Heyndrickxia acidicola: one gene and its partner. The protein of the gene in region 2 interacts with the protein of the main gene of each other region in a pairwise test. Links are inferred from orthologs where the notes say so. Each region holds a gene or a part of one and is shown on either strand. Other genes may lie near its edges.

Evidence for each region. The genes of interacting proteins can lie anywhere in the genome.
Region 1: the proteins of pcrA (region 2) and lpdA interact in binary tests that used the Escherichia coli proteins (3 or more experiments, as listed by UniProt). The link is inferred for Heyndrickxia acidicola from one-to-one orthologs.

Annotation. Positions count from the first base shown.
Region 1 is NZ_KV440953.1:1,863,798-1,868,516, reverse strand. The notes cover bases 909-3,903. They hold lpdA (dihydrolipoyl dehydrogenase), read left to right. Parts: upstream 909-1,697; coding sequence 1,698-3,110; downstream 3,111-3,903. Other genes in these bases: A5N88_RS08745 (hypothetical protein), read left to right, coding at 3,815-3,903; A5N88_RS08755 (dihydrolipoamide acetyltransferase family protein), read left to right, coding at 909-1,693. Outside these bases: A5N88_RS08760 (alpha-ketoacid dehydrogenase subunit beta), read left to right, coding at 1-74; more of A5N88_RS08755, read left to right, coding at 362-908; more of A5N88_RS08745, read left to right, coding at 3,904-4,072; A5N88_RS24260 (GapA-binding peptide SR1P), read left to right, coding at 4,254-4,370; A5N88_RS08740 (aminotransferase class I/II-fold pyridoxal phosphate-dependent enzyme), read right to left, coding at 4,680-4,719. UniProt on the Escherichia coli protein: Lipoamide dehydrogenase is a component of the glycine cleavage system as well as of the alpha-ketoacid dehydrogenase complexes.
Region 2 is NZ_KV440953.1:2,993,048-2,997,745, reverse strand. The notes cover bases 622-3,595. They hold pcrA (DNA helicase PcrA), read left to right. Parts: upstream 622-988; coding sequence 989-3,202; downstream 3,203-3,595. Other genes in these bases: ligA (NAD-dependent DNA ligase LigA), read left to right, coding at 3,305-3,595; pcrB (heptaprenylglyceryl phosphate synthase), read left to right, coding at 622-925. Also shown: more of pcrB, read left to right, coding at 242-621; more of ligA, read left to right, coding at 3,596-4,698. UniProt on the Escherichia coli protein: A helicase with DNA-dependent ATPase activity. Unwinds DNA duplexes with 3'-5' polarity. Translocates on single-stranded DNA with 3'-5' polarity. Initiates unwinding more efficiently from a nicked substrate than double-stranded DNA.

The sequences.
Region 1 (4,719 bases), 1.1 Mb from region 2 along the record:
CACAAGCTGAAACAGTTTGGCTTCCTAACTATAAAGATATTCTTGAAACAGCTAAAAAAGTTCTTACTTTTTAATTAAATACAATTGACTAAAAACGAGGGACCTGTTCAGATGAGCTTAGGCCTGACTGATTGATTCCTTTCAGGCAAGTCTCACTATATGGCTGGTTTATAAAGTAATAAGCAGGGTATGTAAAGTACTTGGCTTATGGAAGATTAAACTGAAGTCCCTCGTTCTTCTTTTTCAGTTTGGCTCTGCTAAGGCACAATGTTGATTTTGACTCAAAGGTGAGTGAAAATCAGCAGGCAAAATGAACGGAGCTTTCGTTAAATAATTTTAATGTTATAGGAGGGCGAAAACCTTGTCATTCGAATTTAGATTGCCAGATATCGGTGAAGGTATCCATGAGGGTGAAATTGTTAAATGGTTTGTAAAACCAGGCGATAAAGTGGATGAAGATGATGTACTATGTGAAGTACAAAATGATAAATCCGTTGTGGAGATTCCATCACCTGTTGCAGGTACGGTTGAAGATGTACTTGTGGCTGAGGGAACGGTTGCAGTTGTAGGTGACGTACTGGTTAAATTTGATGCACCAGGATATGAAAACCTTCAATTTAAAGGTGACCATGGTTCTGACGAGAGGGAAGAGCCAAAACAAGAAGAAAAAGCACCAGCTGAAGCAGCTAAAGAAGCGGTACAGCCTGAAGCAACATCTCAGGAATCAGTAAAGCCTGCTGAAGAAGCAGATCCAAACCGCAGAGTTATTGCCATGCCTTCAGTTAGAAAATATGCGCGTGAAAAAGGTGTGGACATTCGTTTGGTTGCAGGTTCCGGAGATAATGGGCGTGTAACAAAAGAAGACATCAATGCCTTTGTAAATGGTGGAGGAAAAGAACAAGCTCCAGCTGAAAATGCTGCAGCAGCAGCTCAAAAAACAGCACCTGAGACGGCGGCAGCTCCGACTCCAGCACCAATCCCAGAAGGCGAATTCCCTGAAACACGTGAGAAAATGAGCGGTATTAGAAAAGCCATTGCCAAAGCTATGGTAAATTCTAAACATACAGCTCCTCATGTTACATTAATGGATGAAGTGGATGTTACAAAACTCGTTGCACATCGTAAGAAATTTAAAGAAGTTGCTGCAGCTAAAGGCATTAAGCTTACTTTCTTACCTTATGTTGTAAAAGCATTGGTAAGTGCACTGCGTGAATATCCAGCTTTAAATACTTCCATCGATGATGCAAACGATGAAATTATTCATAAGCATTATTACAATATTGGAATTGCAGCTGATACAGATCGCGGCTTGCTGGTTCCTGTTGTGAAAAATGCCGATAGAAAATCCGTTTTCTCTGTTTCCAGTGAGATTAATGAACTAGCAGGCAAAGCACGAGATGGCAAATTGTCTGCCAATGAAATGAAGGGTGCATCTTGTACCATTTCCAATATCGGTTCTGCAGGAGGCCAATGGTTTACACCTGTCATCAACCATCCGGAAGTGGCTATATTGGGAATTGGTCGAATTGCTGAAAAACCTGTAGTAAAAAATGGTGAAATTGTGGTAGCACCTGTGTTAGCATTATCATTGAGCTTTGATCATCGAATGATTGATGGAGCAACTGCACAAAATGCACTAAACCACATCAAGCGTTTGCTGAACGATCCTGAATTATTACTTATGGAGGCGTAAACAAATGGTAGTAGGAGATTTTCCAATTGAAACAGATACTATAGTAATTGGAGCGGGACCAGGGGGATATGTTGCGGCGATCCGTGCTGCACAATTAGGACAAAAGGTAACAATTGTCGAAAAAGAAAATGTCGGCGGTGTTTGCTTAAATGTAGGATGTATTCCTTCAAAAGCATTAATATCAGCTGCTCATAAATACGAAACAGCAAAGCATTCCGACGATATCGGGATTACGGCTGAAAATGTAAAAGTTGACTTTTCAAAGGTACAAGAGTGGAAGGCAAGTGTCGTAAATAAATTAACAAGCGGTGTTGATGGTCTTTTGAAAGGAAATAAAGTCAACATTGTAAAAGGAGAAGCATATTTCGTTGATGCAAATACTCTCCGTGTTATGGACGATAAGTCAGCTCAAACCTATACATTCAAAAATGCTATCATTGCAACAGGATCACGACCAATCGAGCTTCCTACATTTAAATATACAAAGCGTGTAATTAATTCAACTGGGGCTCTTGCGCTTGAAGAAATTCCTGAGAAGCTTGTAGTCATTGGCGGCGGCTATATTGGCGTAGAACTTGGAACTGCCTATGCAAACTTTGGCACTCAAGTAACAATTCTTGAAGGCGGCAAAGAAATTTTGGGAACGGCTTACGAAAAGCAAATGACTTCACTTGTTTCCCGTAACCTTAAGAAAAAAGGCGTGGATATTGTAACAAATGCCTTAGCTAAAGGCGTAGAGGAAAGCGATAATGGAGTAGTTGTAAAATACGAAGTAAAAGGCGAAGAAAAAACAGTTGAAGCAGATTACGTTCTTGTCACAGTAGGACGCCGACCAAATACGGATGAACTCGGCCTTGAACAAGCTGGTGTTGAATTAACAGAACGTGGTCTTGTGAAAATTGATAAGCAGTGCCGTACGAATGTCTCCAGCATTTTTGCTATCGGTGATATTGTAGAAGGACCTGCATTAGCTCATAAAGCATCCTATGAAGGAAAAATTGCAGCTGAAGCTATTTCTGGCCATCCATCTGAAATTGATTATCTAGGAATTCCTGCTGTGGTCTTTTCTGAACCTGAACTGGCATCAGTTGGTTATACAGAAGCACAAGCAAAAGAAGAAGGAATTGAAGTAGTTACTGCTAAATTCCCATTCGGCGCAAATGGACGTGCCTTAGCTCTTAACAGTACAGACGGATTCCTTAAACTTGTTACAAGAAAAGAAGATGGTCTGGTTATTGGGGGGCAAATTGCTGGAGCAAACGCATCTGATATGATTGCAGAATTAGGCCTTGCTGTTGAAGCGGGTATGACCGCAGAGGATATTGCCATGACAATCCATGCTCATCCAACATTAGGCGAGATTACAATGGAAGCTGCTGAGGTAGCTCTAGGTTCACCTATTCACATTTTGAAATAAGCTTATACTATTAATGAAAAAGGCATTTTTGTTCTATTGAACAAGGATGCCTTTTTATTTTTATGCTGATTTTTAACTCGTTTGCTTGATTTTTCGAGTGGGTGAATTTGATACTTTTGGAGGTAATCCCTTTGTAAAAGTTCTTTGTCTAGTGGATGAAGTCAACTTTGGAGGAAGTAACCAGTGGGTAGAGTACTCCAAGGGGAGGATGAAGGCCCTTAGGGGAAGGTAGCAAATAGTTAGAGTCCTTTACAGTTGGGATGAATCCCATTTTGTGTTTCGACACCCTAAAGGACGGTCTTCATGACTTTTTTGTAATGAGCATAATAAACATTTTAACTATCAGTCGAGGCTTTCAATCTGCGCTTTGTTAAACAATTGTATTCCGCGTAGATTTGTCCAGTTTAATGCCTCCAGAGGTCTAGCCAAGCCGTTCATAAGAAGTAAGGACGCCTCATATGCCTGACTCGATGATCAAGCCTTCTCAGCTCTTTAATCTTCAGTTTATGCGCTTTCGTCTTAAGAGCCATAAGATAAGCAGTCAGAGAGCTTAAAGAGCAAACCTCTCTGACTGCGCGTCATTTGCTAGCAACCTATAATCAGACGCCATCCGTTTTTGTAAAAAAAATACAGGTTTTAAAAACTTCTTGCTAGTGCATATATTAATAAGAAAATGAAGTCATTCATTAAATGATGGTGAGAAGATGAAAAAATATGTCGCCTTTATATTTCAATTGATGATTTGGAGCGGGTTTAAATTAGCGGAATGGTTATCACATAGGGATCATACAGTTTACAAAGTGCTGATGTTTGCAGCTTTTTTCTACTTAGCCTTTTTATTAGCCAGAAGTATTTTGAAGTCCAATCGTCAGACACTTGTTATTACCGGTGCAAGCTTAGCCACATATGGATTGCTTCAATTATTTCTTCAGCAAGTATTGCCTCTGCCTATTTCATCATGATTGAAGTCTTTTTAAAAACGGGCTGTTATCAGCATAGATATCTTGCAGAGACTTATCATAATTGAAAATAGACACTAATTAATTTAATGTGACATACAATTTAGGCTTGAAATATTTAATGTGTTATATTATTATTAAAGAAACAAAATAAAACGCTTTCAAACGGGAGGGGAGTATACTGATGGGGATTATTGTCTGCCAATCATGTAATACTACAATTGACCATTTTGAAGATGAGAAAGTAACCATACTATATTCTAACTGCTGTACTTGTACGGATACGAAAGAAGAGGAATAGGGGACTTTTTAGGGAGAAGCGCCTTTTAAGGTGCTTCTGTTTTTTGAGGATTTGTAGATATGCTGGTTATATAATCTAATTCCTATTACACTAAAAAGCGGATGACAAAATCATCCGCTTTTTTAAAAATGCTAAACCTGTGAATATTGTTTCTTGTCTAGCTTCAGCGCCCCAATCGGCTATAGGATTTTTATGTCCCCTCAATAAGATAAGTCAACATCAGCTCGTGAACGGCCTCGCTGTGTTTCCTTTATCTCGATGGATGACTACGAAATCTGTACGCAGATGAGCAAGCTGCATGAACTTTAATTATTGAATTGCTTTATGTTCCTTAATGACCCGAAGTGTC
Region 2 (4,698 bases):
ATCCTGAAAAAATCGTTTTTATTAAAACTAACCTTTACTTTTTGTGAGTCTTTTTTACTATATAAGATCATTTTATTTCCAAAGTCTGAATGTCTGTATCTTTTGGCATGGCGCTTTATGAAAAACAGGAATATTAACCAAATATTTGTCTATTCACATATTCAAGGAAATCCTTTTTTGCCGATTCGAACAAATGATATAATGATGACTATGGAATAAAGAATGGAGGATTTATCTTAGTATGTACGATGTTCGTGAATGGCGGCATGCCTTTAAGCTTGACCCAAATAAGGAGATTAATGATACGGACCTGGAGAGAATTTGTGAATCAGGGACAGATGCCATCATCGTTGGAGGAACAGACACGGTTACACTGGAGGATGTGCTGAACCTTATGTCACGTATTAGAAGATATACTGTTCCGTGTGTACTTGAAGTTTCTAACCTTGAATCTATTACCCCTGGGTTTGATTTATATCTTATTCCATCTGTATTGAACAGCGGAGATGTCTCTTGGATTACAGGTGTGCATCATGAAGCGTTAAAAGAGTATGGAGAACTATTAAATTGGGACGAGCTGTTTGTTGAGGGATATTGTATTTTGAATGAAGATTGCAAAGCGGCCGAACTGACAAAAGCCCGTACCGATTTAACACAGGAAGATGTGGAAGCGTACGCCATGATGGCAGAAAACTTGTTTAAAATGCCTATTTTTTATATGGAATACAGCGGTCGTTATGGAAATGTCGATATGGTCAAGGCAGCTAAAAAACATTTAAGACACTCCAGGCTTTTTTATGGGGGAGGTATCCGCTCAAGCGAACAGGCGAAGGAAATGGGCGAGCATGCGGACGTCATTGTGGTGGGCAATGCAGTTTATGACGATCTTGAACAGGCATTAGGTACAGTCAGAGCGGTAAAATAATGTAACAATAAACCTTGAAAATAGATTATAATAAGAACAAATGTTCTAAATGGTGGTGAAGTCATGCAATTTTTAACAGATCGATTACTATCTGGATTGAATCCAGAACAGCAGGAAGCAGTAAAAACAACGGAAGGCCCCCTATTGCTTATGGCTGGAGCGGGAAGTGGAAAGACAAGGGTGCTGACTCATCGTGTGGCGTATTTGATGGTGGAGAAGGAAGTCAATCCTTATAATATCCTGGCCATTACGTTTACAAACAAAGCAGCTCGAGAGATGAGAGAACGTATAGCTGGAATTATGGGCGGTGCAGCTGAAGAGGTTTGGATTTCCACATTCCACTCCATGTGTGTGCGGATCTTAAGAAGAGACATTGACCGTATAGGCTTTAACCGGAATTTTACAATTCTTGACCCGACAGACCAGCAATCAGTTGTCAAATCCATTTTAAAGGATAAGAATATTGATCCTAAGAAATTTGATCCTCGATCAATCCTTGGAACTATTAGCAGTGCGAAAAATGAATTGGTGGATCCGGAAGAGTATTCCAAGCTGGCAGGGGGATACTACGATCAGGTTGTCAGTGATGTGTATACAGAGTATCAAAAAAGGCTCAGAAAGAATCAGGCACTGGATTTTGATGATTTAATCATGCTGACCATTCAGTTATTCACTAGAGTCCCAGAGGTTCTGACCTATTACCAGCGCAAGTTTCAATACATTCATGTGGATGAGTATCAGGATACGAACCGTGCGCAGTACATGCTTGTCAAGATGCTCGCTGCAAGATTTCAAAATCTTTGCGTGGTAGGCGATTCCGATCAGTCCATTTATCGCTGGCGCGGTGCGGATATTGCCAATATCTTATCCTTCGAGAAGGATTATCCTCGTGCAAAAGTTATATTGCTTGAACAAAATTACCGTTCTACAAAAAGAATTCTGCAAGCTGCAAATGAGGTTATCAAAAATAACCAAAATCGAAAAGCTAAAAACCTATGGACTGAAAATCAAGACGGGCCTAAAATTTCCTATTATCGCGCCGACAGTGAACAAACAGAGGCGCAATTCGTAGCCGGCAAGATAAAAGAAGCGGTTGCCTCCGGAAAACGAAAGCTTTCTGATATTGCTATTTTATATCGTACGAATGCCCAGTCACGTGTTATGGAGGAAGTACTCCTAAAATCAAACATTGAGTATAGCATCGTCGGCGGCATTAAATTCTATGACCGCAAGGAAATCAAGGATATCCTCGCTTATTTGCGTTTAATTGCTAATCCTAATGATGATATCAGTTTGCAGCGGGTCATTAATGTTCCAAAACGGGGAATCGGTTCTACTTCTATGGACAAGATTGCCCGTTATGCAGCAGATCAGGATATTTCTGTTTTTGCAGCCATCCAGGAAATTGATTTTATTGGAGTAAGCCCAAAGATCGCCAATGCTGCAAGGGAATTTTATGATCTTATTCATAATTACACTCAAATGCAGGAGTATCTATCTGTAACGGAGCTGGTTGAGGAAGTTCTGGAGAAGTCAGGATACAGGGACATGCTGAAGGCAGAGAAGACAATTGAATCCCAAAGCCGTCTTGAAAATATTGATGAATTCCTTTCTGTAACCAAAAACTTTGAGGAAAGCAGCGAAGATAAGAGCCTTGTTGCGTTTTTAACGGATCTTGCCCTTGTCGCAGATATTGACAGGATGGATGAGCAGGATGAAAAGGCTGATTCGATTGTCTTGATGACCTTGCATTCTGCAAAAGGGCTTGAATTTCCAATCGTCTTTTTAATCGGCATGGAGGAAGGCGTATTTCCTCACAGCCGATCTTTAATGGAAGAAGCAGAAATGGAAGAAGAACGCCGCCTCGCTTATGTGGGAATTACACGTGCTGAAGAAGAGCTGTATTTAACGAATGCAGGAATGAGAACTTTATTTGGACGCACTAATATGAATCCTGTTTCCCGATTTATTAATGAGATACCAGAGGAGCTGCTGGAGTCTGTCCATAAAGAAACCAAAGCTTCATCTTCTTTTGGTGCTCAGCGTTCCGTGCAGCCGGCGCGCCGACCGGCGGTTGTCCGTCCTGCACAAAATGCTTCTGCTGGAAGCACTGCGGATTGGAAGGTGGGCGACAAAGCTGCGCACAAAAAATGGGGCACTGGCACAGTGGTCAGCGTAAAGGGTGACGGCAAAAGTGTTGAGCTTGACATTGCTTTTCCTAGTCCTGTGGGCATTAAAAGGCTGCTGGCAGAGTTTGCACCTATTACAAAGGCATAATGCATCAGTTGTTTTTAGGGAAAGTGCCCATTTTATCCAAGAGAATTTCAGTCTTCATTCTGTTCATAAGGATGGAGGCTATAAATAGAAAGGGCTGTTGTTATGGAAATAAAAACCGCTGAAAAAAGGGTGAAAGAGCTTCATACTCTATTAAACCAGTACAGCTATGAATACCATGTAAAGGATCATCCAACTGTACCTGATTCGGAATATGACAGGCTCCTGAAAGAGCTGAATGATATTGAAGCTGAATACCCAGAGCTGATTACATCGGATTCTCCTACTCAGCGGGTAGGAGGTGAACCACAGTCAGCCTTTACAAAAGTGGAACACAGGACTCCGATGCTATCTTTGGCAAATGCCTTTAATGAAGAGGATTTACGTGATTTTGACCGCAAAGTAAGACAGGCAGCAGGAGAAGATTACGAGTATGTCTGCGAATTGAAAATTGATGGATTGGCGGTCTCACTTCGCTATGAAGACGGACTGTTTGTCCAAGGCGCCACTCGCGGAGACGGAACCATTGGAGAGGACATAACTGTCAATCTCAGGACAATCCGATCTATTCCTCTCAGAATAAAAGAACCTTTTTCTATCGAGGTGCGCGGCGAGGCCTATATGCCGAAAAAATCATTTGAGCAGCTGAACAGGGCGAAAGAAGAGAACGGAGAAGAGCCTTTTGCGAATCCTCGAAATGCTGCTGCAGGTTCATTGCGCCAGCTTGATCCGCGAATTGCAGCTTCAAGGAATTTAAGCATCTTTCTTTATGCCATCGGCGATCCCGGTGAAACAGGCGTCACCGCCCACAGCGCCGGCCTGGATTTGCTTGAAGACCTGGGATTTAAAGTAAATAAAGAACGCAAGCTTTGTAAAAATATTGATGAAGTGCTTGATTATATTAAAAACTGGACAGAAAAGCGGCCAGACCTTCCGTATGAAATTGATGGGATTGTCATCAAGGTGAACTCTCTTGCCCAGCAGCAGGAGCTTGGTTCAACAGTAAAAACCCCGCGCTGGTCCATTGCTTATAAGTTTCCTGCAGAGGAAGTCGTTACGAAATTGATCAGTATCGAACTAAATGTAGGAAGGACGGGCGTTGTAACACCCACTGCGGTTCTTGAACCTGTTCGGGTTGCAGGTACAACGGTTAAAAGAGCCTCCCTTCATAATGAAGACTTAATTCGTGAAAAAGATATTATGCTTGGCGATTATGTGGTAGTAAAAAAAGCAGGGGACATTATCCCGGAAGTAGTGAATGTTCTGACGGACAGAAGAACAGGTGAGGAGCAGGAGTTTAAAATGCCGACTCATTGCCCTGATTGCGAGAGTGAACTGATCCGTTTGGAGGGTGAAGTGGCTCTCCGCTGCATCAATCCGAAGTGCCCTGCCCAAATTCGCGAGGGCCTGATTCATTTTGTGTCACGAAATGCAATGAACATAGAAGGGCTGGGGGAAAAGGTCATCAGCCTCCTATTTAGCCATCAGTTAATCCATGA